Prochlorococcus marinus str. MIT 0917: one gene and its partner. The protein of the gene in region 2 interacts with the protein of the main gene of each other region in a pairwise test. Links are inferred from orthologs where the notes say so. Each region holds a gene or a part of one and is shown on either strand. Other genes may lie near its edges. The genes, in order: gyrA and gyrB.

The links.
Region 1: the proteins of gyrB (region 2) and gyrA interact in binary tests that used the Escherichia coli proteins (3 or more experiments, as listed by UniProt). The link is inferred for Prochlorococcus marinus str. MIT 0917 from one-to-one orthologs.

What each region holds. Positions count from the first base shown.
Region 1 is NZ_CP114784.1:618,028-633,485, forward strand. The notes cover bases 12,243-15,458. They hold gyrA (DNA gyrase subunit A), read right to left. Parts: upstream 15,062-15,458; coding sequence 12,443-15,061; downstream 12,243-12,442. Other genes in these bases: crtL (lycopene beta cyclase), read right to left, coding at 12,243-12,446; O5637_RS03930 (GuaB3 family IMP dehydrogenase-related protein), read left to right, coding at 15,314-15,458. Also shown: O5637_RS03870 (cobyrinate a,c-diamide synthase), read left to right, coding at 1-842; O5637_RS03875 (ATP-dependent DNA helicase), read right to left, coding at 879-2,339; O5637_RS03880 (divergent PAP2 family protein), read right to left, coding at 2,336-2,851; geranylgeranyl diphosphate synthase CrtE, read right to left, coding at 2,848-3,747; bifunctional methylenetetrahydrofolate dehydrogenase/methenyltetrahydrofolate cyclohydrolase FolD, read right to left, coding at 3,790-4,701; O5637_RS03895 (HDIG domain-containing metalloprotein), read left to right, coding at 4,770-6,857; O5637_RS03900 (hypothetical protein), read right to left, coding at 6,892-7,269; O5637_RS03905 (hypothetical protein), read right to left, coding at 7,337-7,576; O5637_RS03910 (2-isopropylmalate synthase), read right to left, coding at 7,697-9,316; O5637_RS03915 (glycoside hydrolase family 57 protein), read left to right, coding at 9,640-11,205; more of crtL, read right to left, coding at 11,214-12,242. UniProt on the Escherichia coli protein: A type II topoisomerase that negatively supercoils closed circular double-stranded (ds) DNA in an ATP-dependent manner to maintain chromosomes in an underwound state.
Region 2 is NZ_CP114784.1:1,169,312-1,184,460, forward strand. Bases 11,672-14,578 are described here. They hold gyrB (DNA topoisomerase (ATP-hydrolyzing) subunit B), read right to left. Parts: upstream 14,156-14,578; coding sequence 12,188-14,155; downstream 11,672-12,187. Other genes in these bases: O5637_RS06875 (fluoride efflux transporter FluC), read right to left, coding at 11,672-11,845; O5637_RS06880 (hypothetical protein), read right to left, coding at 11,850-12,188; miaA (tRNA (adenosine(37)-N6)-dimethylallyltransferase MiaA), read left to right, coding at 14,328-14,578. Outside these bases: O5637_RS06815 (single-stranded DNA-binding protein), read left to right, coding at 12-401; O5637_RS06820 (DedA family protein), read right to left, coding at 411-1,067; ahcY (adenosylhomocysteinase), read right to left, coding at 1,092-2,525; tRNA (adenosine(37)-N6)-threonylcarbamoyltransferase complex ATPase subunit type 1 TsaE, read left to right, coding at 2,550-3,074; O5637_RS06835 (carbohydrate kinase family protein), read right to left, coding at 3,020-4,036; 8-oxo-dGTP diphosphatase MutT, read right to left, coding at 4,083-4,508; O5637_RS06845 (tetratricopeptide repeat protein), read right to left, coding at 4,600-6,483; O5637_RS06850 (alpha/beta fold hydrolase), read left to right, coding at 7,191-8,090; O5637_RS06855 (RpoD/SigA family RNA polymerase sigma factor), read right to left, coding at 8,075-9,082; mgtE (magnesium transporter), read right to left, coding at 9,183-10,592; O5637_RS06865 (glutathione peroxidase), read left to right, coding at 10,656-11,132; O5637_RS06870 (fluoride efflux transporter FluC), read right to left, coding at 11,129-11,470; more of O5637_RS06875, read right to left, coding at 11,474-11,671; more of miaA, read left to right, coding at 14,579-15,149. UniProt on the Escherichia coli protein: DNA gyrase negatively supercoils closed circular double-stranded DNA in an ATP-dependent manner to maintain chromosomes in an underwound state.

The DNA of each region.
Region 1 (15,458 bases), 550 kb from region 2 along the record:
GTTCTCTTCCTTACTGCAAAGAGTTATATCTTCCTTCAAGAGATTTAGGTTTAGCTCCAGCTCATGAAATTTTAGACTTAGAAATTAAAGTTAAAAATTGGGCTTCAATAGCCAAAGATTATCTAGATATAGAAAGTTTTAGAAAGCTTTTATTACCTCCAGAACCTAACAACAAAACAATTAACTCTTTCTCAAAGAAAAAATCAGAATTTATTCACCCAATTGCTATTGCTGATGATGATGCTTTCCATTTTAGGTATCAAGAAACAAAAGAATTACTAGAAAAAAACGGTATGCCTACAATTACTTGGAAACCTCTTGAAAACGAACAGATCCCCAAAGAAGCTAGAGGATTAATAATACCTGGTGGTTTTCCTGAGCAACATGCAAACCAATTGAGTAATTCAAAAATAAGCCTCAAGTCAATAAAAATGTTTTCAAAAAAGTTTCCTATATATGCTGAATGTGGAGGAATGATGCTTTTGGGTGAAAGTATATTTGATCTTGAAGGTAAAGAACATTCAATGGCTGGTGTATTACCCTTTAAGGCTAAGAAAGGTAATCTAAAAATTGGTTATAGAGAAGTAACAAGTAAAAATAAAAGTCCTATTAGCAATCCCGGTAATAAACTAATAGGACATGAATTTCATCGCTGGGAAATAATTAATGAAAGATATAATTCAGAAATAAATCCACTATGGGATATTAGAGGATGGAATATAGACACTAAAAATGAAGGTTTTTGTAATCATTTAATTCATGCAAGTTGGATACATCTACATTGGGCAAGTTCACCTCTTATTCTAGAAAACTGGAAAAGAAGTGTCATGAATTATTCCTAAGGCAAATCTGATTTTTTAAAATAAAACTTTTCCAAATTAGTCGATTAATAATTTCTCTAAAAGAGATTGATTCGTCTTGCTTGTATTATCACCAACAATCCATACTCCTTTGCTCGCTCTGCTTACAGCAACGTATACAAGCCGTCTTCTAAATTCAAGGTCTTTAGGCCAAAAGACATCAGATGTTATGAACACTTCTCCAAAAGTACTTCCTTGACTTCTGTGGATTGTAAGGACAGAAGCAGGTCCTAAATATGCAAATGAATCTCTGATAAAAAAGAAAAGTTTCCAAATCTTAGCACTATTTTTTTTTCCTCTATCTCTTGCCAAATTGCTTAATTTATTTAAAGAAAGATCTAAATCAATACGAGATTTAGACCCTATTTGAGGCATTAACCTCAAAGAAAATTCTTTTTTATCACATCTCACTTTAGCTATCTGAGTTTCAATAACAGGTAAAGGATTTTCAAAATCTTGATGGATTCCTAAAGAGGCCAATTCAAAACTATTTGGAATCACATCTTCTACCATCATCTCTCTATTGGAACTAATCAAAATATCTGGTTCTTCTCCAAGCTCATCCTCATTTAAGGAAGCATTGACCATTACTGCTTTACGGCTTATTAAAACCTCTCCAGGTAAAACCTGGTATTGATCTGCCATCTCACCATGTATAGCTCTTCTTGCATGAGGAACTAAATTATCAACGATTCGATTCGTATAGCACAAAATTCTTGCTCCATCGTGATCATCATCTAAAGAAGATAACCTCAATGCCGATTTGGCTTTTTCAAGCCAACTTGTTCTTTCTAATATTCCAACTTTACCTTTCTTAGAATTTATAACTGGCAATATTGGAGGCTGTTTACAAGGGATTTGACCGTCTCTAATTATTGTTGCCAATTTCAGAACAGGTCCTTGATGACGAACAACTTCCCTAAGTTCAGTTTTCACAGCTCTTTTCATTAAAAAAACTGAGCTAGAGCTTTCTCCCACTGGTGGTAGTTGCGCAGGATCACCAACAAAAACCAAGCGAGTCGAGTTGTATCTTGCGCATTCAAGAGTTATCTCCAATAATTTAGAATCAATCATTGATACTTCATCAATTAAAACAAGTCCTAAATTCTCCAAAGAGCTTTCGGTTTGATCTGTTTTTTCGCATATTTCTACTTCCGCTTTTCTTTTTAATTTCAGTCGAAGCAAACGATGAATTGTAGAGGGATACAGTGTGGGTTGAATAGATTCATTTCTTAATCCCTGCCTTAATACACCTACAGCTTTATGAGTTGGAGCAACTACGGTCCAACTCAAATCTAACTCATCGACCTTTTTTAATAATTTCATCGATAAATATGTTTTTCCGCTACCTGCAAAGCCTTCAACTAAGAAGGGTTTAAAGGAATATGGGGCCTTTAGCCATTCACAGAATAATTCAAGAGATTTTTTTTGATCCTTAGTTAAAACGACACAATCTTCTTTTGACTTTAGTTCTTTCACAAAGAAACTAATCCAATCATTTGCAAAATATGCAAAGGGGAACCAATAAAGAAAATACCTGGTAAAGACACAATTGGGCCAAGTAGACTTCCTACCAACACCTCGGCTTTTGTGTGACCCAAAGATTCTTTTAAAGTGGTTTCTAAAGATAATTCATTGGAATTATCTTTAGAAATTTGATTGACTTTTGCTGCTGTTAAGCCTGCCGATCTTCTTATGCCAGAAGCGTCATACATCACAATAAAAGCAATTGTTGAAGCCAAAGCAAATAAGGGATCATTAAAACCAAGCTGAAGTCCAACTCCTGCAGCGGTTCCTGTTACCAAAGCCGAATGACTTGAAGGCATACCTCCTGTTTCTATAAGTACTGACGGTCTCCACCTTTGCCTAAAAATTAATTCAAATAATAATTTAGAAAATTGAGCAAGTCCACATGCTGCTAGCCCCCAGGCCAATACAGCATTATCAAGAAAATCAATAAATGGTAATGCGAAATCTGGATTAAGATTCATCTATCTCTACTTGTAATGTAATCAGCCAAGGCAAGAAGAGGTTTTGACTTTACCGGCCAAGGATCTAGAGCATTTTTTGCTTTAGCGACTAAAAGATCTGCTCTCCTTCTTGATTCATCAAGACCAAGTAATTTTGGATAAGTAGTCTTATCAGCAATTAAATCCTTTCCTGCTGTTTTGCCCAATACTTCACTACTTGCTGTTACATCAAGAATGTCATCAATTATTTGAAATGCCAATCCAATACCTCTGGCATAAACACTTAATGCTTCCAGAAGATTTTCATCAGCTCCTCCAATCAATGCTCCGCAAGTCACACATGCCTTAAGCAGGGCTCCTGTTTTATGGAGGTGAATGTACTCCAAGGTTTCTAAATCAACTTCTTTCCCTTCACAATCGAGATCAACCACTTGTCCTCCAACTAGTCCAGGAGCTCCTGCAACTAAAGAAAGCTCACCAACTATTTTCAATAGTCTCTCTGACGGTATACCCTCTGTTCGAATTGACACCATCTCAAAAGCTCGAGTCAAAAGAGCGTCTCCAGCAAGAATGGCCACAGCATCTCCGTAGACTTTGTGATTGGTTGGACGCCCTCGACGAAGATCGTCATTATCCATTGAAGGTAGATCGTCATGGATAAGAGACATTGTATGAATCATTTCAAGAGCAACTGCTGTAGGCAATGCTTTTTCAACTTCGCCTCCTGCAAGTTCGCAGGCAGCTAGACATAGTATTGGTCTTAATCTCTTCCCTCCAGCCAAAAGGGAATAGCGCATAGATTCTCTTAATTTTTCTGGCTTTTCAGGGCCCAGAGACGCATCAAGCGCATCTTCAACGCGAGTTCTAGCTTTCTCTAGATACTCAGCGAAGTCAAAAGAAGCGATTGCTTCCTGCATGCAAAAAATCGATTCTTACCAATTCTCTCAGGACATTGTGATTCATGGAAGTAAATGACTAATAGTTAAAGGTAATCCACAATGTTTCTGCCACCTATCAACCGTATTTGCTAGAAGCATTGTTACTGTCATAGGCCCTACACCACCAGGTACAGGAGAATAAGCAGCTACTTTATCTTCAATTTCAAATATCTTTACATCTCCACAAAGTTTAGTCTTTTTGAGCTCTTGAATATTTTCTTGATCAGGCGGAAGTCTGTGAATTCCTACATCAATAACTACGCAATTCTCGCTGACATGATTTTCCCCAATCAAATATGGCTTGCCAGCAGCTACTACGAGTAAATCAGCATCCTTAGTCAAAGAAGGTAAATCTTTAGTTCTAGAATGAGCAACCGTGACAGTAGCATTTGCAGCTTCAAGCATTAAAGCCATTGGCTTGCCAACAAGAATGCTACGTCCAATAACTACTGCTCTTTTACCTTCAATTTTGATTTGATTTCGCTCAAGCAGAGACATAACACCAGCAGGAGTACATGATCGTGGGCCTTTCTCTCCCTTCATCAATCTTCCAAGGTTCAAAGGATGTAGACCATCAGCATCCTTATCAGGATCAATACTCCTCAGCAAGGAAGCCTCATCAAGGTGCGCAGGTAATGGAAGTTGCAATAAAATTCCATCAACATTCTCTTCTTCATTCAAACTTTTAATGATTTCTTTAAGTTCCTTCAATGAAATATCTTCTTTTAAATGCCTTGCAAAACTTCTGACACCTATTCGATCGCATGCTTTTTCCTTGTAATTGACATAAACTCCACTCGCAGGATCATTACCAACCCTAAGTACAGCAAGACCAGGAGGACGTTTCACAACTTCCAAACCAGATTCGATAGCCTGTTGAAGGATGAGTTCAATCTCCAGAGCAAGTTTTTTCCCATCTAAAATTTTTGGCATAAGTAAAATGAATGCAATTTCAATTAATCAACGCATAAAACCTAGCGTCAGGGTAGGTGAGAAAGTCTTTGGCTAAATTACCCAGTCCAAAAAAAATTTGGAGAATATGGTTAGGGAGTCAATCTCCCAGGCGGCCAATACTCCGCTGGTCAACCACTGACAAATTAGGTCTACTAATGGTATGCCTATTAGTAGCAATATTTTCAAGCTATAAGTTACTTGCTGTTCCCGATCTCAAACCAGGTGATATTTCTCAAGTAAATGTAATAGCACCTAGAGATGCAAAAGTAATAGACACTAAGGATTTAAAAGAAAAGAAACAAGGCTTAAAAGAAAGTTTTGTTCAAGTAGTAGACAAGAATCAATCAAACAATTTAGAAAATACTGTTTTTAAGAAAATAAATCTACTTAGCAACTTAAAGGATAATAATTTTGAGGAGGATTTAAAAGAAATTAATTTAACAAATTCAGAGAAAATTTGGCTAGTTAATATTTCTGATAATGAATGGGAGGAATGGAAAGAAGAGATAAAAAATGTTTCAAGAAAAATGCTTTCTCAAGGAATTATTAATACACTTGCACTTGATCAACTTAATGAAGCTTCTTCAATTCAATTAATAGATCTAGGTGAAAAAGATTCTCCAAATAGATCGTTAGGTGCAAAAATATTATCAAACAGTTTTTATCAAAAAAGTAATTTAAAAGTTGATAAATTCAAAACTAATCTATTACTTGAAAATTTGATTAATAAAGATTCTATAAAGACAATAAATGTTAAAGAAGGCAGTATAATAACAAAAAAAGGAGAGCCAATAAGTTCACAAGAGTTTGATATTCTAGAACATTTTAATAAAGTAAGCCGAAGTCCTAGGCCTTTAAAATGGTTAATGACTTTCTCCGAAGCCATGGGTAGTTGCGGATTACTTCTTATGATTATGAGAAGAGAAAAGCCCAGGCTTAAGGCTAGACATGGATTACTTTCCTTAACTTTATTATTTGTAGTTCAATTGACAAAAGATTGGCTTGGTCCGCTAGCAAGTCCTATGCAATTAATATTACCTCCCACACTACTTCTATCGCAAGGAATAGGTACAACAACATCATTAGCTTGGATGGCCACTGCTAGTCTAATGTGGCCATCATCTATTAATGAATTAAGTGAAGCTAGGCTAATAATTGCTTGTGTCGCTGGATCTTTTGTTGCATTTTTAGGTAGAAGGATGAGAAGCCGTGCACAAGTTCTTCAAATAGCTGTATTTATACCTTTTGGTGCATTATTAGGACAATGGTTTATTTTTAATCAACTAATTAAAGAGAAAAATATAGAATTAAATAATCTAACATTTAATCCTAATTCTATTTTCAATGAGACACTTATAATAAGTGCAATACTAATGGTAACTATATTAATTATTCCAATATTAGAAAATACATTTGGATTACTTACCAGAGCAAGATTAATGGAACTTGCTGATCAAGAACGTCCTTTACTTCGCCGTTTATCTAGAGAAGCACCAGGGACATTTGAGCATACTTTAACAATTTCAAGCCTCGCAGAGGAAGGAGCAAGAGTTATTGGAGCTGATGTTGACCTAATAAGAACCGGAGCTCTCTATCATGATATAGGGAAATTACATGCTCCCAATTGGTTTATTGAAAATCAGAAAGATGGAGTAAACCCACATGAAGAAATAAAAAACCCATATAAAAGTGCCGATATTCTTCAAGCACATGTAGATGAAGGACTGAAGCTTGCGAGGAGATATCGACTTCCATCTCCTATCGCTGATTTCATCCCAGAACATCAAGGAACATTAAAAATGGGATATTTTCTCCATAAAGCTCGAGAAAGTGATCCCTCTGCTTCTGAAAAACGTTTCAGATATAAAGGACCTATACCCCATTCAAAAGAGACTGGGATACTTATGCTTGCAGATGGTTGTGAAGCAGCTTTAAGGGCTCTTGACGCATCTTCCTCAGATAACGAAGCATGCAAAACTGTTAGAAAAATAATTCAATCTCGTCAGATAGACGGTCAATTAAAAGAAAGTAGTTTAACTAGAGCGGAAATAGAAATAATACTTAGGGCTTTTGTTTCTGTATGGAGGAGGATGCGACATAGAAGATTAAAATATCCAACCTATAATTCAAGGTAAAAGTTAAATGAAATTTGGGAAGATTCAAAATTATTTAAAGCCTTATTCGTCTATGACCTCTTCTACACCAATACAGTAAAGCTAATAAATTAAGCAAAGCTATCAGCAATGATAAACCACTTATCCCAAAAAGATCATTTACTTTAATTAATCTGATTATTCCATAAGGCAAAGTTCCAGAAAGAGACATAGATAAAGCAACTATTGATAAAATAACACCCCATACTCTCTGAGCAAATAGCCCTGCTGAAGCAACAATTCCAGTTACTGCCGCTGGCCATGCAAGACTTATTGCGAGAGTAATATTTGCAGTTTGAAGGGGCGGTCCTGATCCAACAACATAAGCAATAAAAGGAATCGCAAGTGTATTTGAGATCAAACCAAACCATGTAAGGGTCCAATAGCCGCGCATCCCTGAACCCATTTTTAAAAAATTATTCTCTTAAATAGAATCATATAAATGATATTAATAAATTATTTTATGCAAGAGAAGGTTGCAAACAATTAGATGGATAACAAACAGTTCTCCAAGTTCCATTCCCTGCAAGCACTTGTACACCAATACCTCTATTTTTAATAGCGCAACTCAACCCTTGACCATCGCACCATGTTTTTGCTGCTTTCAGAGCTGCATCAATATTTTCATATGGAGCATCTAGAACATGGTGGGGAGATCCATCAAGTCCTGTAAGTCGATAGAGATTTTTTTTTAAAGCCATTTATGTGCGCTTATCGAATCGTCACAACATATATTAATCTTTCATTAAGTGATTTAGTACGATTTTTCAAAAAAAATTTACGGAACGCTTTTAAAGAAATATTAAAGAAAAAAAATATCATCAAACCCCTTTCTTATCTACCTGAGCCAAATCATGTTGTGGATGAATCGATTTCCTTCCTTGAGCATCTACTAATCTATTAAGCGCATTTATATATGCTTGCGCCGCTGCAACAACAACATCGGTATCAGCAGAATGACCAGAGAAAAGGTTTCCATCTCTTCTTATTCGAATAGTAACTTCTCCTAAAGCATCTATTCCCTCTGTAACTGACTTTACAGAGAATTCAACCAATTCATTTGGTTCTTCAGTTAAAGAATCCAAAGCTCGAACAACTGCATCAACAGGACCGGTCCCAAGAGAGACTGCTGTTTTTTCCTCTCCCTCTTCCCCAACAACAGTTACTGTTGCAGTAGGCATCAGAGATGTTCCACAACTTACTTGTACCAATTTCAATTGGAACAAAGCTTCTGGCAGTTGGACTTGCTCACTAACAATTGCCTCTAGATCTCGATCTGTTATCTCTTTTTTCCTATCGGCTAAGTCTTTAAATCTAGCGAAAGCATCATTAAGATCTTCTCTATTCAAATCATATCCTAGGTCCTCTAACCTAGCTCTAACAGCACTCCTACCACTAAGTTTTCCTAAAGTAATTTTATTGTCTGACAACCCAACTGTTTTTGCATCGATAATTTCATACGTAAGCCTATTCTTCAATACTCCATCTTGATGTATTCCAGATTCATGGGCAAAAGCGTTTGCTCCAACAATTGCTTTGTTAGGCTGTACAACCATCCCAGTCAAATTGGAAACCAAACGAGAGGACTTGGTTATCTCCTCTGTTCTAACTGCTGTTAGAGGAGTAGGAGATTCAGGAGCCCTGCCGAAAAACGGATTAAAATATGATCTTCTTACATGAAGAGCCATAATCAATTCTTCTAAAGCAGCATTACCTGCTCTCTCTCCTATTCCGTTAATAGTGCATTCAAGTTGTCTAGCTCCATTCTTGACAGCCTCAAGGAAGTTTGCGACAGCAAGTCCTAAATCATTGTGACCATGAACGGAGAGAACTGCTTCATTGATATTTGGAACATTTTTATTAATATTTAATATTAAATCTCCAAATTCAGATGGAGTTGTATAACCAACTGTATCTGGAATATTTATAGTATTAGCACCTGAAGATATGGCTAATTCGATTACTTCATACAGAAAATCTAAATCACTTCTTGCAGCATCTTCACAAGAAAATTCAACATCATCAACAAAACTTTTAGCATATCCAACCATATCTGGAACGATATCAAGAACTTCTTTTCTAGATTTCCTTAATTTATGTTCAAGATGAATATCACTGGTTGCAATGAAAGTATGAATCCTTTTTCTTGGAGCTGGAGCAATAGCATCAGCACAAGCTTTTATATCAGGTTTTGAGGCTCTTGATAGTCCGCAAATTATAGGTCCTTCCTCTCCTCCTACATTCTCAGCTATTTTCTGAACTGCAGCGAAATCACCAGGGCTAGCGAAAGGGAATCCTGCCTCAATAACATCAACGCCTAATCTTGCTAATTGTTGTGCTATGGCTAACTTTTCCTCTAAATTAAGACTCGCCCCAGGGGATTGCTCTCCATCCCTTAAAGTGGTATCGAAAATTAAAACTCGGCCCGGATCTTTGGCCATAACATGGATTATATAAAAATAAATAGACCTTTAAGATCTAAATGAATCTATTTAATTGTAGTATGTTTCTAATAAATTACTAGAAAAAATATTAAGTTTCTAGTAATTTAATTTATCTTTTTATATATTTCTTTCTCTAAAATAGTAAAAATTTAAGGTTTAATATCAAATTCAAATAAAAAAGCTCTAATTAATAAGTAAAAATTAATTATTTTTTAGTATCTATTTTGACTAGATTTATATTAGAACTTAAAGTTTATCTTTTCTAGAGCAGCTAAAGAGTATAAGTGTCGAAGGTCTATTCAAAAAATCTGGGAGTTTTAATGACTAAAGGCAATCTCGCCATAGTCCTGCATGCCCATCTGCCTTACGTGAGATCAGAAGAACCCGGCTCCTTAGAGGAGGATTGGTTCTTTCAAGCTCTAGTGGAATGTTATTTGCCACTTTTAGAAACACTTGAGGAGGCCTCTACTGCAAAAGATCAAACACCTAAAATCACAATAGGTTTATCTCCTACTTTGCTTTCGCTTTTGGAGGATCAAGTATTAAAAAATCGCTTTGAAGAATGGGTATCAATAAGATTAGAACTTCTAAATAAATTAGAGACAAACTGCACAGCAGCAGCCCTAGATCTTAAAGGTCACTTAAAACGTCAATTAAAAAGCTGGAAGAGCTGCAAAGGTGATCTAATAGGAAGATTTAAAAAGCTACAAACATTAGAAATAATTGATATTCTTACATGTGCAGCTACTCATGGATATCTGCCTCTTTTGAGAGAAAACCCTGAGGCAGTAAGAGCTCAATTGAAAACTGCAGTAAGAGAGCACCAGCGCCTTTTTACAAACGCCCCATTGGGTATTTGGTTGCCTGAATGTGCCTATTACGAGGGCTTAGATGATTTAATGTCTGAATCAGGACTTAGGTATGCCGTCCTAGATGGACATGGCTTATTAAATGCAGATCCAAGACCAAGATATGGTTTATATGCTCCTATATGCACAAGAAGAGGAGTAGCTTTTTTTGGTAGAGATAGTGAATCAACTCTTCCAGTTTGGTCAGCAAGGGATGGATATCCAGGGAATCCAAACTACAGAGAATTTCATAGAGACCTAGGCTGGGATTTATCAATAGAAAACCTAAAAAAGATAGGGATTAAGGAAAAAAGGCCATTAGGAATAAAATTATTTAAGATTTCATCTCAAAATACATCTTTAGAAGACAAACAAGAATATGACCCACAAGCAGCAAAAGAAAGTGTTGAAAAAGATGCAGAGAGTTATTTAAAGGACAGAAAAAAACAACTTATAAAACTTGAAAAATCAATGAAAATAGAACCATTGTTAATAGCACCTTTTGATGCAGAACTTTTTGGTCATTGGTGGTTTGAAGGTCCTAAATTTCTATCACATTTATTTATCAAAGCTAAAAGGGAAGGTGTTAAATTAATCACTTTAAAAGATGCTCTTCAATTAACGCCCCAAATCCAATTATGCAATCCTTCTCCATCTAGTTGGGGACAAGGTGGTTTTCATAATTATTGGTTAGACAAATCAAATGCTTGGATTGTTCATGAATGGAGTAAAGCCGGAAGAGAAATGGTCAGTATTTGTTCAGGAGGTTTAATAGAAGAATCAAATATAAAGATAATCAAACAAGCTGGAAGAGAACTTTTACTGTCTCAATCTTCAGATTGGAGTTTCATTTTAAAAGCCGAAACGACTACGGAGCTTGCAAGAGAAAGAATAAACTTGCATCTAAAAAGATTTTGGATATTGATAAATGCAATTAAAGACAATAAAAATATAACTGAAAAAATTATAGATGAAATTGAAAAAGAGGATTGTATATTTCCTCTGATCTCTCCCATAGATTGGAAAAAGAAAATCTAATTTTTTTCTTACTTTTTTATTAAAAAACCAATCATTCCGAATCTAACTTTCAATGGAGCAATAGAAAATAACTTGAGCATAACAATAAAAAGCCTCGGCAAAGGAAGAGTGTTAGTTAAATATCCATACCAATCTTTTTTGGGTAATTTAAAAAAAGTATCAAAAAAAGATCTTAACAGGGATTCCTCAAACGTCATTAGTCTTTGAAGACCAAACTGATAAAGACGATGTCTTTGAATCAATTCAGTTGGCCAAAGGGTTTTCCATCCTATTCTTGCTATTTTAGAAGTAGGCATGAGGGGATCTTTTTTCATTATTTTTGCTATCTCCTTTGCTAATGAGGGGGCTCTCCTTAAAAGGCTGCCAACCATGTATCCAGATGCAGGGTGAACCATGCTTGCAGACCCTCCAAAGGCCAAAAGAGGTTGATCTCTATAAGGCAATGGCAAATTCATTGGGAAAAGGCAATGTTCTTCGTGCATAACTTCCTCAATTTGAATACCTTTGTTAGTTAGTCGTGAATTTAATCTTGCTTTTAATGATTCAAATGAAACTGGCGGTGCACATGCCAAAGATGTTTCTTCTACAAAATAACTACCGTCTCCCAGGTCCATAGCGTAAAGAAAAGAAGGTGGCTCTTCCAGTTCATTGGCATTTAAATGGTCTGGTCTAAAATCCATTAAAACGAAGCGATCCTTATCCACAGGAGCAGAACTAAATTTCCCAACCACCCCATAGGCTGCCTGCTTAGCTATTTGATCATGCTTAGGCCTTTTAACAAAAGAGGTTTTGTGACCGCTTGCATCAATAACGAGCCTAGCGAAATATTTTTTCCCGGAGGTGCAAATAACAACCGTTTCTCTCTCACTAAAATCAATATTTTTGACAGTTTCTACCTGCCAAGCGAGTCCATTACATCTCTCAAGAAGAGCCTCCTGAAAATTAATTGAATTAAAGAGACCGTAATCAAGATAATGATTTGTACAACTGTTACCCTTATTACTTAATCCATCTCCAAAGAAACTAACAGTATCTTTCCATCTATATTTTAATAATTCATCCATATTTAAAGACTCAAGTTCAGATGCCCAGATTCCATAAGTGTTTGGCCAAGGCTCTAAAGGAGATTTAGAAGCTATTGCCTGAACATTAAGTCCTTGTTCAACCAACTCAGCAGTGATGCAAAGAGCAGCTGGTCCTGCTCCCATAACTAATACATCAGCAAAGTTATTCAATTTCAATTTTTTGAAGTTGGATCAGTATTTATTGATTCCATACTTGTGGACAATTCTTTTTCTTCATCTTCATTAATTTGTTCTGGAGGAACTAAAACGACCTCAGACAACTTATCCCCATTATCAAGTTTCTGAATTCTTACCCCCGTTGCAGCTCTAGACTGTTGAGAGATCTTATCCGCACTAGTTCTGACAATTACTCCCCTTTCACTAACTAATAATAATTCTTCTCCTTTGCCTAGAACTCTTAAACCTACAAGTTCATCTCCGTCTTTTCTGAATTTTATTGCTCTTAAGCCCATTCCTGCTCTTTTTTGCAAGCGAAATTGTGTCACAGGAACTCTTTTACCTAGACCGCTTCCAGAGGCAACAAGTACCCAAGGCCCTTCAGATTCTGATGATTCATCCTGTAGTTCTTCGTCTTCACTTTTATCAACATGATCAGCCAACTCAGTAGATAAAACATCCATACTTACAAGAGAATCACCAGACTTAAGATTCATTGACTTCACCCCTCTTGCTGATCTACCTAAAGGGCGTAATTCAGAATCATTTAATCTAAAATGAATTGTCATTCCATTCTTGGAACCAATCAAAACACTATCTCCAGACTCAGCCAATCGAACCCAAGTTAAAGCATCACCATCCTCTAAACCTATTGCAATTAATCCATTTGCTCTAATCTTACTGAAAGCTGAAAGAGGTGTTCTTTTAATATATCCCCCCCTAGTAAGCATCAATAAATAGTTTTCATCATCAAAAGTACTAACAGAAAGCAATGAAGTTATAGCTTCTTCCCGCGGAATTGGAAGCAATTGAACAATAGGAGTACCTTTCGCAGTTCTACTGCATTGAGGAACTCTGTAAGCAGGAAGAGCATACGCAACGCCTCTATCACTAAAAAGCAGGAGACTGTCATGGTCATTACAACTAATAAATTTTTTCACTTCTTCCTCTCCTTGGCTTCTCGTTCCTGCTTTACCTCTAGTTCCTCGACTTGTTGCTTCAAATTCACTAACAGGCATCCTCTTTAGGTATCCTGTCTCTGTCAACAAAACGACTGATCTTTCATTAGCAATTAAATCAATATCTTCAAGGCCTCCTCCAAGATCAAGAATTTCTGTTCTTCTTGGAGTATTATATTTTTCTTTTATTTCATTTAGTTCTATTTTTGTTATTTCAAATACCCTTTCTTTCGTATTTAAAATATCTTTTAAATCTATTATTTTTCTAACTAAATCCTCATGTTCAAGTCTTATCTTATCAGCCTCTAAAGCAGTCAGTCTTCTTAACTGCATCTGCAAAATAGCGTCAGATTGAATATCTGTTAAGCCATGAAGTTCTTGTAATTTACGTTTAGCAGTAGCGGAGTCAGATGCGGACCTGATAAGGCTAATTATGTCATCTAGCTGATCTAAAGCTAATAATAATCCTAATAATATATGGTCTCTACTCTCTGCCTTCTTTAAGAGATATTTAGTTCTTTTTTCAATGGTTTCTACTCTAAAATCTAAAAATACTTGCAACATTTTTTTAAGTGACAATATAACAGGCTCACCATTAACTAATGCAAGCATATTTGCACTAAAATTAGTCTGTAAAGGAGTAAGTTTAAATAAATTATTTAAAACAACTTGAGGATATGAATCTCTTCTTAATTCAACTACTATTCTCATACCATCTCTATCACTTTCATCTCTTATATCTGCAATACCTTCAAGTTTTTTATCGTTAACCATATCGGCGATTCGTTCTATTAATCCTGCTTTATTTGTTTGATAAGGAAGTTCAGTGATTATTACAGCATCTCTATCTGGTCTTCCTGGATTTTCAATGGTTTCTATTTCAGCAACTCCACGCATTGTTATTGAGCCTCTTCCAGAAAGGTATGTTTCTTTAATTCCACTTCTGCCAAGTATCTGGCCCCCAGTAGGAAAATCTGGGCCTTTAATTAAATTCATCAATTCTATTTCATCTAACTCAGGATTAGAAATTAACGCCATCAATCCATCAATCAGTTCGACCAAATTATGGGGAGGTATGTTGGTTGCCATACCTACAGCTATGCCAGACGAACCATTTAGTAGCAATTGAGGAATTCTTGCCGGCAAGACTGTTGGCTCTTGTACTGATCCATCAAAATTATCGGCAAAATCAACTGTTTCAGATTCAATATCTTCAAGCAAGCTATCAGTGGTTAAAGATTGCAATCTGGATTCTGTATATCTCATCGCAGCAGGAGGATCATTATCAACAGATCCAAAATTCCCATGCCCATCAATTAGAGGCATCTGCATAGAGAAATCTTGCGCCATTCTGACCAAAGCGTCATAAACGGCAGTATCACCATGAGGATGGAATTTGCCTAAAACCTCTCCAACTACACGTGCACATTTTCTGTATGGCCTATCACTAGTTAGACCAAGTTCATACATCGCATAAAGAATCCTACGATGAACGGGCTTAAGTCCATCTCTCGAATCAGGTAAAGCTCTTCCAACAATCACACTCATCGCGTATTCCAAATAGGAACGCGACATTTCATTTCTTAAGTCAGTCTGAATGATCCGATCGTCGGATTCCCCGGGACCAGTACTATTAGGTCCCAATGGATCAGCCATATATAAGGGTTTTACCAATTATAAGAACATCTCAGCATTAATAAACCTTTTAGAGTGAATAACCATATATCTGAAAGTAAATCACCTCTGACAAAATCAACAATTACAAAAACATAGTAAAAATTCTCTCTAAATAATCACAAATCATCGAATTAATAAGAAAAACAAGCAAAATCTTGATTATCTATTCCCAACATTTGCTCAATTTGGCACTTCAGTTGGTAGTTTGACGAGAACTTACAAAATTTAGGTGTGAATATTCAACTAGGACGCACCAAAACTGTTAGAAGAGCTTACGGGATTGATGAAATTGCATTAGTTCCCGGAGGAAGAACAGTTGACCCTGAAATCACAAAAACCAATTGGGAAATCGGAGGAATTGAAAGAGATATTCCCA
Region 2 (15,149 bases):
AGGAGGTAATGATGGCAATAAATTCAGTCACTCTTGTAGGCAGAGCAGGAAGAGATCCTGAAGTTAGATATTTTGAATCTGGAACTGTAGTAGCCAATCTAACAATGGCTGTAAATAGAAGAAATCGAAACGATGAACCAGATTGGTTCAATTTAGAAATTTGGGGCAAACAAGCACAAGTCGCAGCTGATTATGTAAAAAAAGGCTCTTTAATTGGTATAACTGGAAGCTTCAAATTAGATAGTTGGAAAGATCGTAATACTGGTGAGGATAGAAATAAGCCAGTTGTTAGAGTTGATCGTCTTGAATTATTAGGATCCAAGAGAGATTCAGATAATAGTAATTTCAACAATAATAATTCATACAATCAGCAGTCAAATAATGACGAAATTCCATTTTAAAAATCATTCTTAATTGTTAATTAGTTTACTTAGAGTTTTATAAATTAAAGATATCAAAGCACAAGATATAATTAAAATAATAATTGTCTTAAAGATACTTGAAAAAGGACTAATCCATTTTTCAATGTTTACATAATTATCTCCCAAATAAAACCCTGTAATCGTTAAAAATAAAGTCCAGATAAGGCTTCCTGCGGTTGTCCAAATCAGAAAGGGACTGATGGGCATCAACTCAACACCTGCGGGTACGGAAATCAAAGTACGAATTCCAGGTACTAATCTTCCCCAAAACACTAACGAAACCCCATACCTATTGAACCATTGACGACTTCTAGCAAGTTCTTGAGGCTTAATGCCAATCCAACGTCCATTCTTTCCAAGCCAATGCTCAAGTCTTTCTTCATTCACTAATCTGCCAATTCCATACCAAGGCAGCGCCCCAATAACAGTTCCTATTAAACCTGCCAAAACAACTGGTAAAAAATCTAATTGACCTTGCGACACATAAAAGCCACCAAGAGGCATAATTAACTCCGAAGGAATCGGGGGAATGAGATTTTCTAAAAACATTGCTATTAAGATCGCCCCATAACCTATCCACTGATTAGTCTCAACTGCATTTCCTATTAATACTGGTAAAGAAGATATAAATTCAGTTATGTGCATTTAATTTGAATTGTTTAAATAGAATTAATAACGATATTGATCTGTCTTATAAGGACCTTCGATTGGAACATTAATATATGCAGCTTGTTCTTTAGTTAACTTAGTTAGCTTTGCTCCTATCTTATCTAAATGAAGTAGAGCAACCATTTCATCTAAATGTTTTGGCAAAACATAAACTTTATTCAAATATTTAACTCCGTATTTGAATAATTCAATTTGAGCTAATACTTGATTGGTAAAAGAATTACTCATAACAAAACTTGGATGTCCAGTAGCACATCCAAGATTCACCAATCTTCCTTCAGCTAAAAGAATTATTTTGTTACCGCTTGGTAAAGTTATGTGGTCAACTTGAGGTTTAATATTTTCCCATTCATAGGACTTCAAAGAGGCAACCTCTATTTCATTATCAAAATGGCCAATATTACAAACTATTGATTCATTCTTCATCCTGATCAAATGCTCATGACGAATAACTTGAAAATTTCCAGTGGCCGTAACAAAAATATCAACATCTTCAACCACTTCATCTAATCTCACAACTCTAAAACCCTCCATTGAGGCTTGAAGAGCACATATAGGATCTATTTCAGAAATCATCACTGTCGCGCCCAATCCCCTGAGTGACTGAGCAGAACCTTTCCCAACATCTCCATACCCCATAACAAGGGCTACCTTGCCAGCCACCATCACGTCTGTAGCTCTTTTAATGCCATCAACCAAGGATTCTCGACAACCATACAGATTGTCAAACTTACTTTTAGTTACAGAATCATTTACGTTAATTGCTGGGAATACAAGTTCGCCGCTTTTTTCCATTTGGTAAAGACGAGCTACACCAGTTGTAGTTTCCTCAGTAACTCCTTTTATAAAGGATTTAGCTTTTGAATAGAAATTTGGATCTTGAGATAGTTTTTTCTTTATAGAAGCAAATAATGCAATTTCCTCTTCATTTGAGGGATTATCCAAAACCGAGATATCTTCCTCCGCTTTGCTCCCCAAAATTATTAATCCAGTCGCATCGCCCCCATCGTCAAGAATCATATTTGCAGATTCACCATCACTCCATTCGAATATTTTATGCGTATATTCCCAATACTCATCTAATGTTTCACCCTTTTTGGCAAATACTGGTACACCTGAATTTGCGATAGCAGCAGCAGCATGATCTTGAGTCGAAAAAATATTACAAGACGCCCATCTAACTTTTGCACCAAGTTCAACAAGAGTCTCAATAAGTACTCCTGTTTGTATTGTCATGTGGAGACTACCAGCAATACAAGCTCCTTTCAATGGTTTTTGGGACCCATATTTTCTTCGAAGTGCCATTAAACCAGGCATTTCTGTTTCTGCTATCAAAAGTTCTTTTCGCCCGAATTCTGCTTCGGTTATATCGTTAACTACGTAATCAATATTTTTCTCAAAACTGTTGAGATTTGACTTCGTTGCTGCAAACATAAATAAAACTCTCTATGGGAGATTGTGAAAAAAGATTCTGAAAAACAATTCGAGGTTTTTAATGAATTTGCTCAGCAAACAAATAATTTCTGCTGGACTCTAGACAAACCTGAATCAACAATGTCACTAGGTTCAACATTAACAAAAAAAATTCCAAACCTAAGCATTCTCCTTCTAAATGGACCTCTTGGGGCAGGAAAAACCACATTAGTTAAAGGAATAGCAAAAAGTCTAAGAATTAGTGAGCCAATCACCTCCCCAACTTTTTCTTTGTCCCAACATTATCCAATGGGGTGCCCTCCATTAGTACATATTGATTTATATAGAATTGAAGACTCAAATGCGGCAAACGAATTTTTTTTAATAGAAGAAGAGGAATCCAAAGCGATGGGCGCATTAATGGTTGTTGAATGGCCAGAAAGATTATCTCTTCCTGTGCATGATGCATGGAGAGGCAAATTAGAATATACCTTAGAAAATCAAGGCCGATTTTTTCAGCTTATTGCTCCACTGGATAATGACAATAAATTATCAATATCTTCCAAGTAAGGTTGTGAGTCAATTGCTCCAATACCTTGACATACATAGGCTCCACAGCCGATGGCAAAACGGATAATTTCCTCAGCCATTTTATAAGTTAAGCAATCCAATTCAGCAGACAAAAGCTTGTAAATTAATCCTGCTGTGAAAGCATCTCCAGCGCCTGTTGTATCGACAATTTTGGGTGGTGAAATTGAATTCGTATTACCTAAATTTTTATTTATAAACCAATGTACAGGATTTGCTCCGTCAGTAACTATTACCGATGGTTTTTGGGGCATGGTTAATGAAATCTCTTGGGGGTTAACAGACTTGAAAAACCACTGAGCTTCCTCCTTGGCAAGTTTGATTAAAGATACTTTATTTAAAATTGGTTGAATCATATTTACTTCTTGCGCAGAAGGAGCTTCTTCTTTAGATAATTCACTCCGCCAGAAAGTTGGCCGCCAGTTCAAATCCAGCACAATTTTAATTCCTTGATGATTAGCTTTTTGAATACACCATGAAAACGCCTCAGCAGAAATTTTAGAAGCCATAGGAATAGTTCCAATAACTAACCATTTAGCCTGATCAGAGATGAAGGGCCAGTCTTTAACAATTTGGTCAAGAGATATAGCTTGATCAGCAAAGCCAAAACCCTTTTCGCCTGCAAATCCTCCAAAAGTTCTTTCTCCTGAATGATCTCGACGAACTAATACAATCCTTGTTGGGCGTAACTTATCTTCTTGCAAACCAACTGTATTGATTTCGCGATCAATTATCAAATTCTTAAAATTGTGGCCAAAAGAATCATTACCCAGAGCCCCAATAAACGTAACGTCCACTCCTAAACGACTTAAAGCACAAGCAACATTTGCTGGAGCGCCTCCAAAGCAATTTGTTACGGGTTGATCAATAGCAGGATCTCCTCCAAGTGGACCAAGACGATCTATTAAAGCTTCGCCAAAAGAGATCACCTTCGTTGGATTCATCTTTCTTAATTTTGGATAAAATTACTATTGATAAATTATCAATTTTTTAAATTAATTTGTTTTTCAAATCAAAATATTTGTATAAAGCTGCAATTATTTTAGTATTAGCAGGAGGGAAAGAATAGTCGTCAAGTCTATTTGCAGATACCCAAAGTAACTTCTGACTAGCTAAGGGTTTTGGCTGTCCAGATTTCCATTCACAAAAGTGGACTATAAAGTTTAGTTTCTTAGAGCTATACGAATATTCAAACGATATAAGTTTTTTTCCCACTTCTACCCTTATACCTATTTCTTCCCTTAATTCTCGTTCAATAGTATTTTCAATAGACTCATTAGGTTCTTGCTTCCCGCCAGGGAACTCCCACAACCCTCCCATACTTGAAGTTTCAAGACGCTTGTCTATAAGTAATTCTTTATTTCTATTTAAAACAAGACCAACACCTATTACATCACTAGGAATTACTGTTTTCATACATTGGATTACTAATCACATTTGATAGTACTTTATATGAGTTTCACAAGCAAATTATCTAACATAGACTTAAAGTAAAAATAGAAATTAATTAAGGTTTAATTAAGTAATTTGATAATAAGATATCAAGTGCAGCCGGTGATAAATGATTATCATCACACATATATATCCCATTATTAAAACCTTGATGATTACTTGTACATGAATAAACATCTATAAAATAGGAACCTCTAACTTTTAACTCGGCTTTCAAAATGGAATTATATTCACTAATAAGTTGTTTTCTTTTTATATCTAAATCATCTATTTTCCCAGATAGAACAACTGGAGCGGCTACTCCAAAATAATATCTCTTGGAAAAAAATTTAGCTAATTTTTTTTCCATATAATCCAAATAAAGGTTAATTGTTTTTAAAATAATGGTTGAAATATCCTGATTTTTCTTTTTAGAAAATGCAAGAATTCCCTCATCCTTTCTACAATCTATTTCGCCAAAAGAGATAAGTACTTTTTCACTATCTATATAATTAATAATTTGCTGATCAAGAGATGATTTCCATTGATTATTATACTTACTGGCAAAATGCCATGCTTTTGCACCAGTTATCAAAACAGGCTGAACCTGTAGTTGCTTGTCATCTAATGATAGGATTTGATTTGAGAAAGACAAACAATTACTTTCGCCTATATGAGGTATCATTGCCTGAGATAAATTATAATTTATTTGTTTTAGTTTTGGATATAAATTATTAATAAAATTAAAAAATGCATTAGTATATTGTTTGATCTTATGATCCTTAATCAAATTGAGGCAACCTTTATTTATGAAATACTCAGTTTTCTTAAAATTAAGGTAAGTTTCTATAAAGTTGCCTTGAACTAAATTACAAATAGTTATTTCTAAATAAGCTCGCAACCTTTGTTCTGAGTTTGCAGATCTCAATTCAATAGTTGATTTAAAAGATAAAATTGATTCTTTTATCTTTCCAAGTCTTCCAAATATAACTCCACGATTAATCATAGCTTCAGGATAATCAGGTTTAAGTGTGATAGCTTGATTTATAGCAACTTCTGCTTCTTCCAACTTACCTAAATCACTTAATATACTAGCAAGATTATTATGCCCTAATGCTACAGTTGGCTGCAGTTCAATGGCTTTTCTAGTATAAATTTCAGCTTCATTTAATTCGCCAAGTCCCAACAATATCTTTCCTAGATTATGATAAGCATCTGCTAAATTTGGTTGCAATTTAATTGCTTTACGAGTGACTAATTCGGCTTCTTCTAATTCATTAAATTCAATAAGTATTCTTCCTAGTTCAGAATGAGCCTCTGCTGAATTTGGTTTCAATTCAATTGATTTACGAATTGCTAATTCTGCTTCTTCTAATTGATCAAGTTCAAAGAGTATGTTGCCAAGATTATAATATGATATAGGATTATCAGGTCTTATAGATACAGCCTTTTTGATTACCTTCTCTGCTTCCTGTAATTGATCAAGCTCTTTCAAAATTACAGAAAGATTTATATAAGCATCGACATAATCAGGATTTAATTCTATAGCTTTACGTATTAAAAGTTCTGCTTTTTTGAGTTCTCCAAGATCTTTATATACTAATCCTAGATTTGAATATGCCTGCTCATAGTTAGGTTCGATTTGAATTGCTTTTCTTAATAAATCCTCTGCTTCTTTTAATTTACCAAGCGTATAAAAAATAACACCATAGTTACAAAATACAGTTGGATCTGAGAAGCCTTGATCAAGAAAATATCGATAATATTTGACTGCTTGTGTGATATTTTCTTGTAAATGATAATTTACCGCCTTAGTAATAATTTCTTCTTTTGTTAGGTTAGCCAATCTATCTGTAAAGATATAACTATTTACATTAATATCAAATAAAGATAATGGAACTGGGTAAATATCTATTTGATTTGATTCTTCTTTTTGATCATCTTTGAAAGATCCATTCATTCTTTTTGTATCAATAAATCATCTTAAATAAATTATACTCCCATCATATCTATTATCTAAAATATATCTTTGAATAGGTAAGTAACTTCATAACTACAAGAGAATTCTCAGAAACATCTTCATTGCCATGGCGAGGTGCTATATAAGATAAAATCTAGCATTTACTTATACACCCATATCTATTATACGTAGATTAAGTAAACAGCCTAATTTCATCCTAATAATCTATACAAGAAGATCATAATCTTTAGGCCAATTTTAAATAAAACTTCCTAGCTATATTTAAAGCTTAATCTACACAATTTATAATCCTTACCTATGATATTTTAATACACTGAATAGAAGGATTCTTTCAGCTTAAACTTGACTTACTAAATTAATATTAATACTAGATTATTGAGAATCTATATATTTCGAAATTCTAAACTATTTGATTTAGATTTTTATTAGAGCCCGAAATATAATAACCCATATTGTAAAATACAATTTTAATTGAGTTATAAAATCAATACATGATTTACATGGATTTATATACATCAAAATTCATAATTAAAACGAGATCTAAAAAATTAAATAATCTCTAAATATATTTAAAACAAAATACTTACTTAAAAAATCATTGTCTTCTTTTTATTTATAGCATAATTATTTCATAAGCACATATTCTTTGCTAATGAATATACAATAGAATAAATCATTGGAGACTGATGAAACAATTTTGGAATTGGCAAAATTATCAAATTGCATGGCAAGTAGAGAAAAATGCTAATAATGATGGAATAGGAATAGTTTTAATTCATGGTTTCGGCGCATGTAAAGATCATTGGAGATTTAATCAAAAAAATATTAGTTCATTAGCATCTTGCTATGCTCTAGATTTAGTTGGTTTTGGAGAAAGTAGTCAACCAAATTCACAGTTATTATATGAGAAGAAAAGCAGTAACAATTTTAATTATTGCTTTGATAGTTGGAGCCAGCAAATTTTTGATTTCTGTAACGAAATAGTTAAAAAGCCTGTTTTCTTGATAGGAAATTCTATTGGAGGAGTTATTGCATTAAATACCTCAAAAAGATTATCTGAAAAATGCTTGGGTGTAATCTTAATTGATTGTGCACAAAGAACAATGGATGATAAACGATTAGCAGAGCAATCTTTATTGATGCGTTTTCTTAGACCAATTATTAAAACATTAGTAAGGCAAAGATTCCTAAGTGCTAATCTTTTCAAAAATGCAGCAAATCCAACTTTCATTGAAAAAATCCTAAAAGTTGCTTATCCAACTGGAAATAATGTTAATGAAGAACTAATAAATATACTTCTAAAGCCAACTCAAGGCGAAGGAGCTCCAGAAGCTTTCAGGGGATTTATTAATTTATTTGATGATTATCTTGCTCCCGATTTACTTAGATATTGTGAACATCCAGTACATCTAATTTGGGGAGAAAAAGATCCATGGGAACCAGTTGAAGAGGCTGAAAAATGGTTTAAAACTTTTCAGTGTATTCAAAGTTTAAATGTTATTCAAAATGCTGGACATTGCCCTCATGATGAAATGCCTGAAAAGGTAAATCCCATTCTTGAAAAAATTATTCAAGAAGCCATATAGGCTTCTACCGATTCACCTGATTTTCTAAGACCTCTCAATCCATCTCTTTCTAAATTTCTTACTCTATCTCTACTGATACCCAAAACTCTTCCAATTCCAGTAAGACTCATAGGATCATCACCATCCATTCCATATCTCATTCTTAAAACACGATTTTGTAATTCAGGTAATTGTTCAAGTAATGTTTCTAAGTCACCTTTCATGCAATCACTTTCAATTTGCTCAGAGGGCATATCAATTTCGTTAGATAATAAGTCAAGTAAAATAGTATCTTCACCATCGCCAATTTTAGTTTCCAAGCTAACTGGCTGACCAGCCCTACTCATTAAATCTTTAACTTCATTTTCAGGCAAATCAACATACTCAGACAATTCCTTTAACGTTGGAGTTCTAGAAAGTTCTTGACTTAATTCTCTTTGACCTTTCTTCAGTTTATTGAGCATTTCAGTTATGTGAATGGGAAGTCTTATAGATCTACTCTTTTCAGCAATTGCTCTTGTAATACCTTGGCGAATCCACCAATATGCATAGGTTGAAAACTTATATCCACGAGTGGGATCAAATTTTTCAACTCCCCGAACTAAGCCGATAGTTCCTTCTTGAATTAAATCGAGTAATTCCATATTTCTTTTTGTATATTTCTTCGCAACACTTACAACCAAACGAAGATTGGCTGCAACCATTCTCTCTTTTGCTCTTTTACCACTTTTCAATTTCTTTTTTAGCTGGAAAGGAGAAATTCCAGCCTTATCAGCGAAAAAATTTATATCTGGTTTTTCCCCTAGATCACTTTCGAGTTCGGTTTCAAGATTTTCAAGAACCATAAGATCTTGAACTTGTCTTCCCAAGGTTATTTCCTGCTCGTGTGACAACAAGGGAACTCTTCCGATATCCCTTAGATAAGAACGAACTAAGTCGATGTCTGTTACAGATCTTGCAGCAGTAGGAAAGGATGAGTTTTTAGCCTGAACAGGATCTGCTACCGCTGTCATTTGTTTATTGAGTTTTGTTAAGCTTACTACTAAGAATTGTAAAGATCAATTAAGAACAGCTCGGCTTCCCACACTTTGAGTAAAAACACTTATTCGGGTTCTACGCCAGTCTGCCTAAAAGCCAAGAAGCTGTTTTCAGATAAATCAACACCCCTGCAACATCTGTTGCGGTAGTGATAAATGGAGCAGACATTAAGGCAGGGTCTAAACCCATCCGATCAAAAAGCAAAGGTAATGAGGCCCCTGCAGTAGCGGCAAGGGTTGTAATAGCAATCAGGCTTATTCCTACAGCAGTTGCGACCAAAGGTCCCTGACCTTGCCACCAAGCGAAAGGTACAACAAATAAAGCCATCAAAACTCCCAGCAAAGCCCCTGCCAAGGCTTCTTTTGCAATAGCCCTAAAAAGGCCAAGTCTTTGTATTCGTTGAGTACTTAAACCTCGAATAACAACAGTTGAACTTTGAGCTCCAACATTGCCCCCCGCGCCAATCAACAAAGGAATAAAAGCAGTCAATAAAACTACTTGCTTTAAAACCTCGTCATTCATAGCAATAACTTGAGTTGTTAGTCCATTTGCTACAACCAAAACGGCAAGCCAGACAATGCGCCGTCTGGCCACTATGAATAAGTTGCTTTGAAAGTAATCATCTTCGTCCCCAGCTTGAACAGCTCCAGCCGCATAAATATCCCTAGTTGCCTCCTGTTCTATGACATCAATCACATCATCAACAGTTACAATGCCAACTAGTCTTTTCTCAAGATCTACAACCGGTAAAGCTAAAAAATCATATCTTTGAATTGCTCTTGCAACCTCCTCTTGATCAGTATCAGTTCTGACATTGACAACCTCTCTTGTCATCACCTCCCCAATAAGTGATTCAGGATCAGCAACTACTAAATCCCTTAAAGATAAAATTCCGGTTAAATGCCTCTCTTTATCAGTCACATAAAGGCTGTAAATTGTCTCAGAAAAAGTAGCTCTTTGTCTAACTAGTTTCAAAGCTTGAGAGACACTAAGAAATTCTTTAAGATCTATAAATTCCGTAGTCATGAGTCTGCCAGCCGTTTCAGACTCATACCCCAACAGCTGAGCAGTTACACGCCTTTCTTCAGGACTTAGCTCTGAAAGTAAACGCCTGACGACTTTTGCAGGCAATTCATCAAACAGTCGAACACGATCATCGGGTGACATTTCCTCCACTAAATCGAGTACTTCGTTTGACCTCAAGCGATCTAAAAGATTTTGTTGTACGGAAGGGTCTAAATATTCGTAAACCTCAATTGCTTCGTTTTTACTCAAAAGCCTGAAAGCCAAGGCTTGCAAAATCATCGGCAATGTTCCAATAGCCTGAGCTATATCTACAGGCTGGACAGGACTGAGCAGTAATTTGACCCCATCGTAATTACCAGCAGAAAGCATAGCCTCTAATTGCTGAGCAACCGCCTCAGCGACCAAACTGCCATTTGCCAATGATTGAGTCTCACGAGATGCCCCTTTTTGTTCGTTCATATTTGGAGCAGCAAGCCTTTATTATTTTATGGCTAACCCACAATTTTTATTACTTCCATATCCATGTCCGTAAATATCAGTAAAGTTGAGGTCATCTCTTTTGACAATAAGAAAATCACTTTTGATCATTACAAAGGAAATGTCTTATTGGTTGTCAACGTCGCAAGCAAGTGTGGATTTACTAAGCAATACAAAGCGCTTCAAAATCTTCAAGATAAGTATCAATCACAAGGCTTCCATGTTTTAGCTTTTCCTTGTAATGACTTTGGGAACCAAGAACCTGGTGAATTGGAAGAAATAAAAAAATTCTGTTCAATAACTTATGGAGTAAATTTCCAACTTTTCCAAAAAGTTCATGCTAAAGGCGACACAACAGAACCTTTTACTTCTTTGAATAAACTAGATCCAGCCGGAGACGTTGAATGGAATTTTGAAAAATTTCTAATCAATAGAAAGGGAGATGCAATCGCAAGATTTAAAAGCTCAATAGAGCCCAACAGTATTGAAATCACAAAAGCAATTGAACAATTGCTTGATTAGGCTTTTATTTTCTTAGCAAAAAAGTGTCCTAAACAAACAGCCAATAATCCAATTATTACTGTTAGGATTGAATTAAGAAAAAATAATTTGTAAAAACCGTGACTGATTAGTTTAAATAGTTGAAAAGACCATCCACTAAATGTAGTTAAAGACCCACAAAATCCAAATCCAAAAATCAATTTATATCTCCTAGAGATAGGCATTGCATTGACAAAACCTAATAAAAAACAACCAATAATATTTACTATCCAAATTTGATCAATTTGCCATCGAAATATAGCAGCTGGGACTGCTCCAATCGCAATCAAAAAAAAATTATTGCTAAATAAATATTTCATTTATTAATTACCTAAAAATAGTCCTAATGCTAAAGCAATTATTCCTAGTGACAAAGAAATCATCAATAATTTTAATGCTCTAAAAAAATATAATTGTCGAAACATCTCAAATAATTCATAAACAAATGTAGAAAAAGTGCTTAAGCTACCTAAGAATCCAATTAATATAAAAAGTACTAATGTATAAGAATAATTCAAAGAGCTAATCTGAGGCATTAAAGAAATGAATAAACCAAGGAAAAAAGAAGAAAAAGTATTAATGATTAGAATCCTAAAATACTTAATTGATTTACATGTTTTAAGTTTTTTATAAATTATAAATCTTAAATTTGCTCCCAATACTGCTCCTAAAGAGACTAATAAGATATCCTGCAATTAATTAGGTTTTGCTAATATTTACCCATCCTTTTATATAAAAAAATTGATAAAAATCCTGACTAATAACATTTACTAATAACCACTTTCCATTATCATTACTATTCCAAACCTTCATTATATTTACAGGAGTTCCTGCTTTAACACTAGTTAAAATAGATGCATTGTTAGAAGCTGAAGAAAGCAAATTGAATTCTTTCAATGCAATTAGGGGCGATCTAATATTTTTTTCTCTATGCTGAATATTTGATTTTTGAGCACCTCCAGCAGGCAATGTAGTTGGGACTACCAAAGCAATACCTAAAAGCCAAATCCAAAGTATAAAAGTACCAATTAAATTCATCAAATATCTAAAGCAGCAAGATCCATTTCAACACTATGAGTTTCAATGAACTCTCTTCTTGGTGCAACTTTATCTCCCATTAAAATTGTAAATATCCTATCAGCTTCAAGAGCATCTTCTATCTCAACCCTTTTCATCATTCTTGTTGTAGGGTCCATAGTTGTTTCCCATAATTGTTTTGGCATCATTTCTCCTAATCCTTTAAATCTTTGAATTGTATAATTAGCCTTTTCGCCAAAACTTGAAAGAGTTTTTTGCAAATCTGATTCGTTATAGCAATAAGTATGATTCTTTCCTCTTTCAACCTTGTATAGAGGAGGACAAGCAATATAAATATATCCACCCTCTACAAGGGCTTTTTGATACCTATAGAAAAAAGTCAAAAGCAAAGTTCTAATGTGTGCACCATCAACATCAGCATCAGTCATGATTACTACTCTGTGATACCTTAAATTCTGAACTTGAAAATCTTCTCCTTTGATACCTAAACCTAGCGCTGTTATTAAAGATTGAATCTCAGTATTTTTATATATTTTTGCATCATCAGTTTTTTCAATATTTAAAATTTTTCCTCTCAAAGGTAAAATTGCCTGAAATTTTCTATCTCTTCCTTGCTTAGCTGAACCACCAGCAGAATCGCCCTCAACAATATATATTTCTGATTCCGATGGATCTCTAGAACTGCAATCTGCCAATTTACCCGGCAATGTAGAGCTTTCTAAAACACTTTTTCTACGAACAAGTTCCCTAGCTCTTCTGGCTGCCTCGGCAGCATTAAAAGCTTGAATTGCTTTCTCTAAGATCAAGTCAATCACACCTGGATTGAATTCTAAATATTGACTAAGAGACTCACCAACCAAACTATCGACAATTCCGCGTACTTCAGTATTTCCTAATTTAGTTTTTGTTTGACCTTCAAATTCCGGATCTGGAACTTTAACTGATAAAACAGCTGTTAATCCCTCTCTAATATTTTCTCCTGCTAAGTTCGAGTCTCCATCTTTTCTTTTGCCTCTTTTTTTAGCAAAAGAATTTAAAGTTCTAGTTAATACAGTTTTTAGTCCTTCAATATGAGTTCCACCATCAATTGTTCGAATATTATTAGCAAATCCCAGAATGCTATCTGAATAGGCATCAATGCACCACTGCATTGCTGCTTCAACCTGAACTCCATCTTTTTCAGAATTAACATAAATAATTTCTGGATGTAAGGAATCTTTTTCCTTAGTCATATAGTCAACATATTCTTTAATACCGCCCTCATAAAAATAAACTTCCTCATGAGGTTGTTGATCAGAATCTAAAAACTTCTTTCTCTCGTCACGAAATACGATTCGTACTCCACCATTTAAATATGCTAGTTCTCTAAGTCTCGAAGATAAAATTCCATATTCAAAAGATATTCCATCCGTAAAAATCTGATGATCGGGCTTAAAACAAACGGTCGTGCCAGTAAGGTTTTTATCTGATTTAGAAAGATTCTCAGACTTTAAGCTACCAATAGATGAGCCTCTTTCGAATCTCTGAAAATGTACTTTTTGCTGCCTACGTACAGTTACTTCAACCCATTCACTTAAAGCATTTACAACCGAAATACCAACGCCATGCAACCCTCCAGAAACCTTATAACCTCCGCTTCCAAATTTTCCACCTGCATGCAAAACAGTTAAAACTGTTTCCAATGCACTCTTGCCAGTTCGAGGATGTATGTCAGTTGGAATTCCACGGCCATTATCCGAGATAGATGCTGATCCATCCTCACAAAGTAAAATTGTAATTTGATCACAATGCCCAGCGAGCGCCTCGTCTACAGCATTATCTACAACTTCATATACAAGATGATGAAGCCCTTTAGACCCGGTTGATCCTATATACATTCCAGGCCGCTTTCTTACTGGCTCCAAGCCCTCTAGTACTTGGATCTGCTCAGCACCGTAAGCTGCTTGGACTTTTGAATCTTTACTCATTCGGATAACAGCAAACAGGCAATGTTGTCTTTGATACGAGCATTAGCCGAAACCTTTCCCGAAATTTCAATTTAACATTGGTAATAAAGAAAGTCTTAGGAAAAATTTCAAAACCTAATCAAAAAAATTAATTTTATGCAATTACCTCTAATAAAACCCCTGCAAGGCAATCATGCAAACCAATAAACCTCTTGTAATAGCAATTATGGGGCCAACCGCAAGCGGAAAAACTGAACTTGCAATTAATATTGCAAAAAAAATCAATTCTAATATTCATAATATCGATTCACGTCAAATTTACATTGATATGAACATTGGCACGGCAAAGCCAACTGCAGAGCAACGAAAACAAGTACCTCATTTTCTAATTGATCTTTGCGCGCCATCTAACCCTATCAATCTCCATGATTTTCAATCAATAGCAAAATTATCAATAGAGAAAGAATTGAAAAAAAATAAGGTAACTATACTTGTAGGAGGTAGTGGCTTATATCTGCAAGCATTAACCAGCGGGCTTACTCCACCAGCGGTACCACCTCAAAAATTCTTAAGAGATCAGCTTTATAAAATCGAAAAAGAAGAAAGACATAATCTATTAAAATTTTGCGATCCTGTATCTGCAGATAAAATTCATCCAGAAGACTCATTAAGAGTAATTCGTGCTCTGGAGGTTTTTTATGCTACTGGGAATATGTTTTCTAAACAAAAAAACCTGCTTCCTAATCCGTGGAGAGTCTTGGAACTTGGATTAAACCCTGGCAATTTAATCGAAAGAATCCAATTTAGAACTCAAGAAATGTATAGGAACGGATTAATAGAAGAAACCGAAGATTTGATTATTAAATACGGAAATAATTTAGAGTTGCTTAAAACAATTGGATATGGTGAAGCAAGGTCTATCATTAATGGAAATATTAATTATGAGGAGGCTTTAGAAATAACAATTAAACGAACTTGCCAATTAGCCAAAAGGCAAAAAACTTGGTTTAGAAAT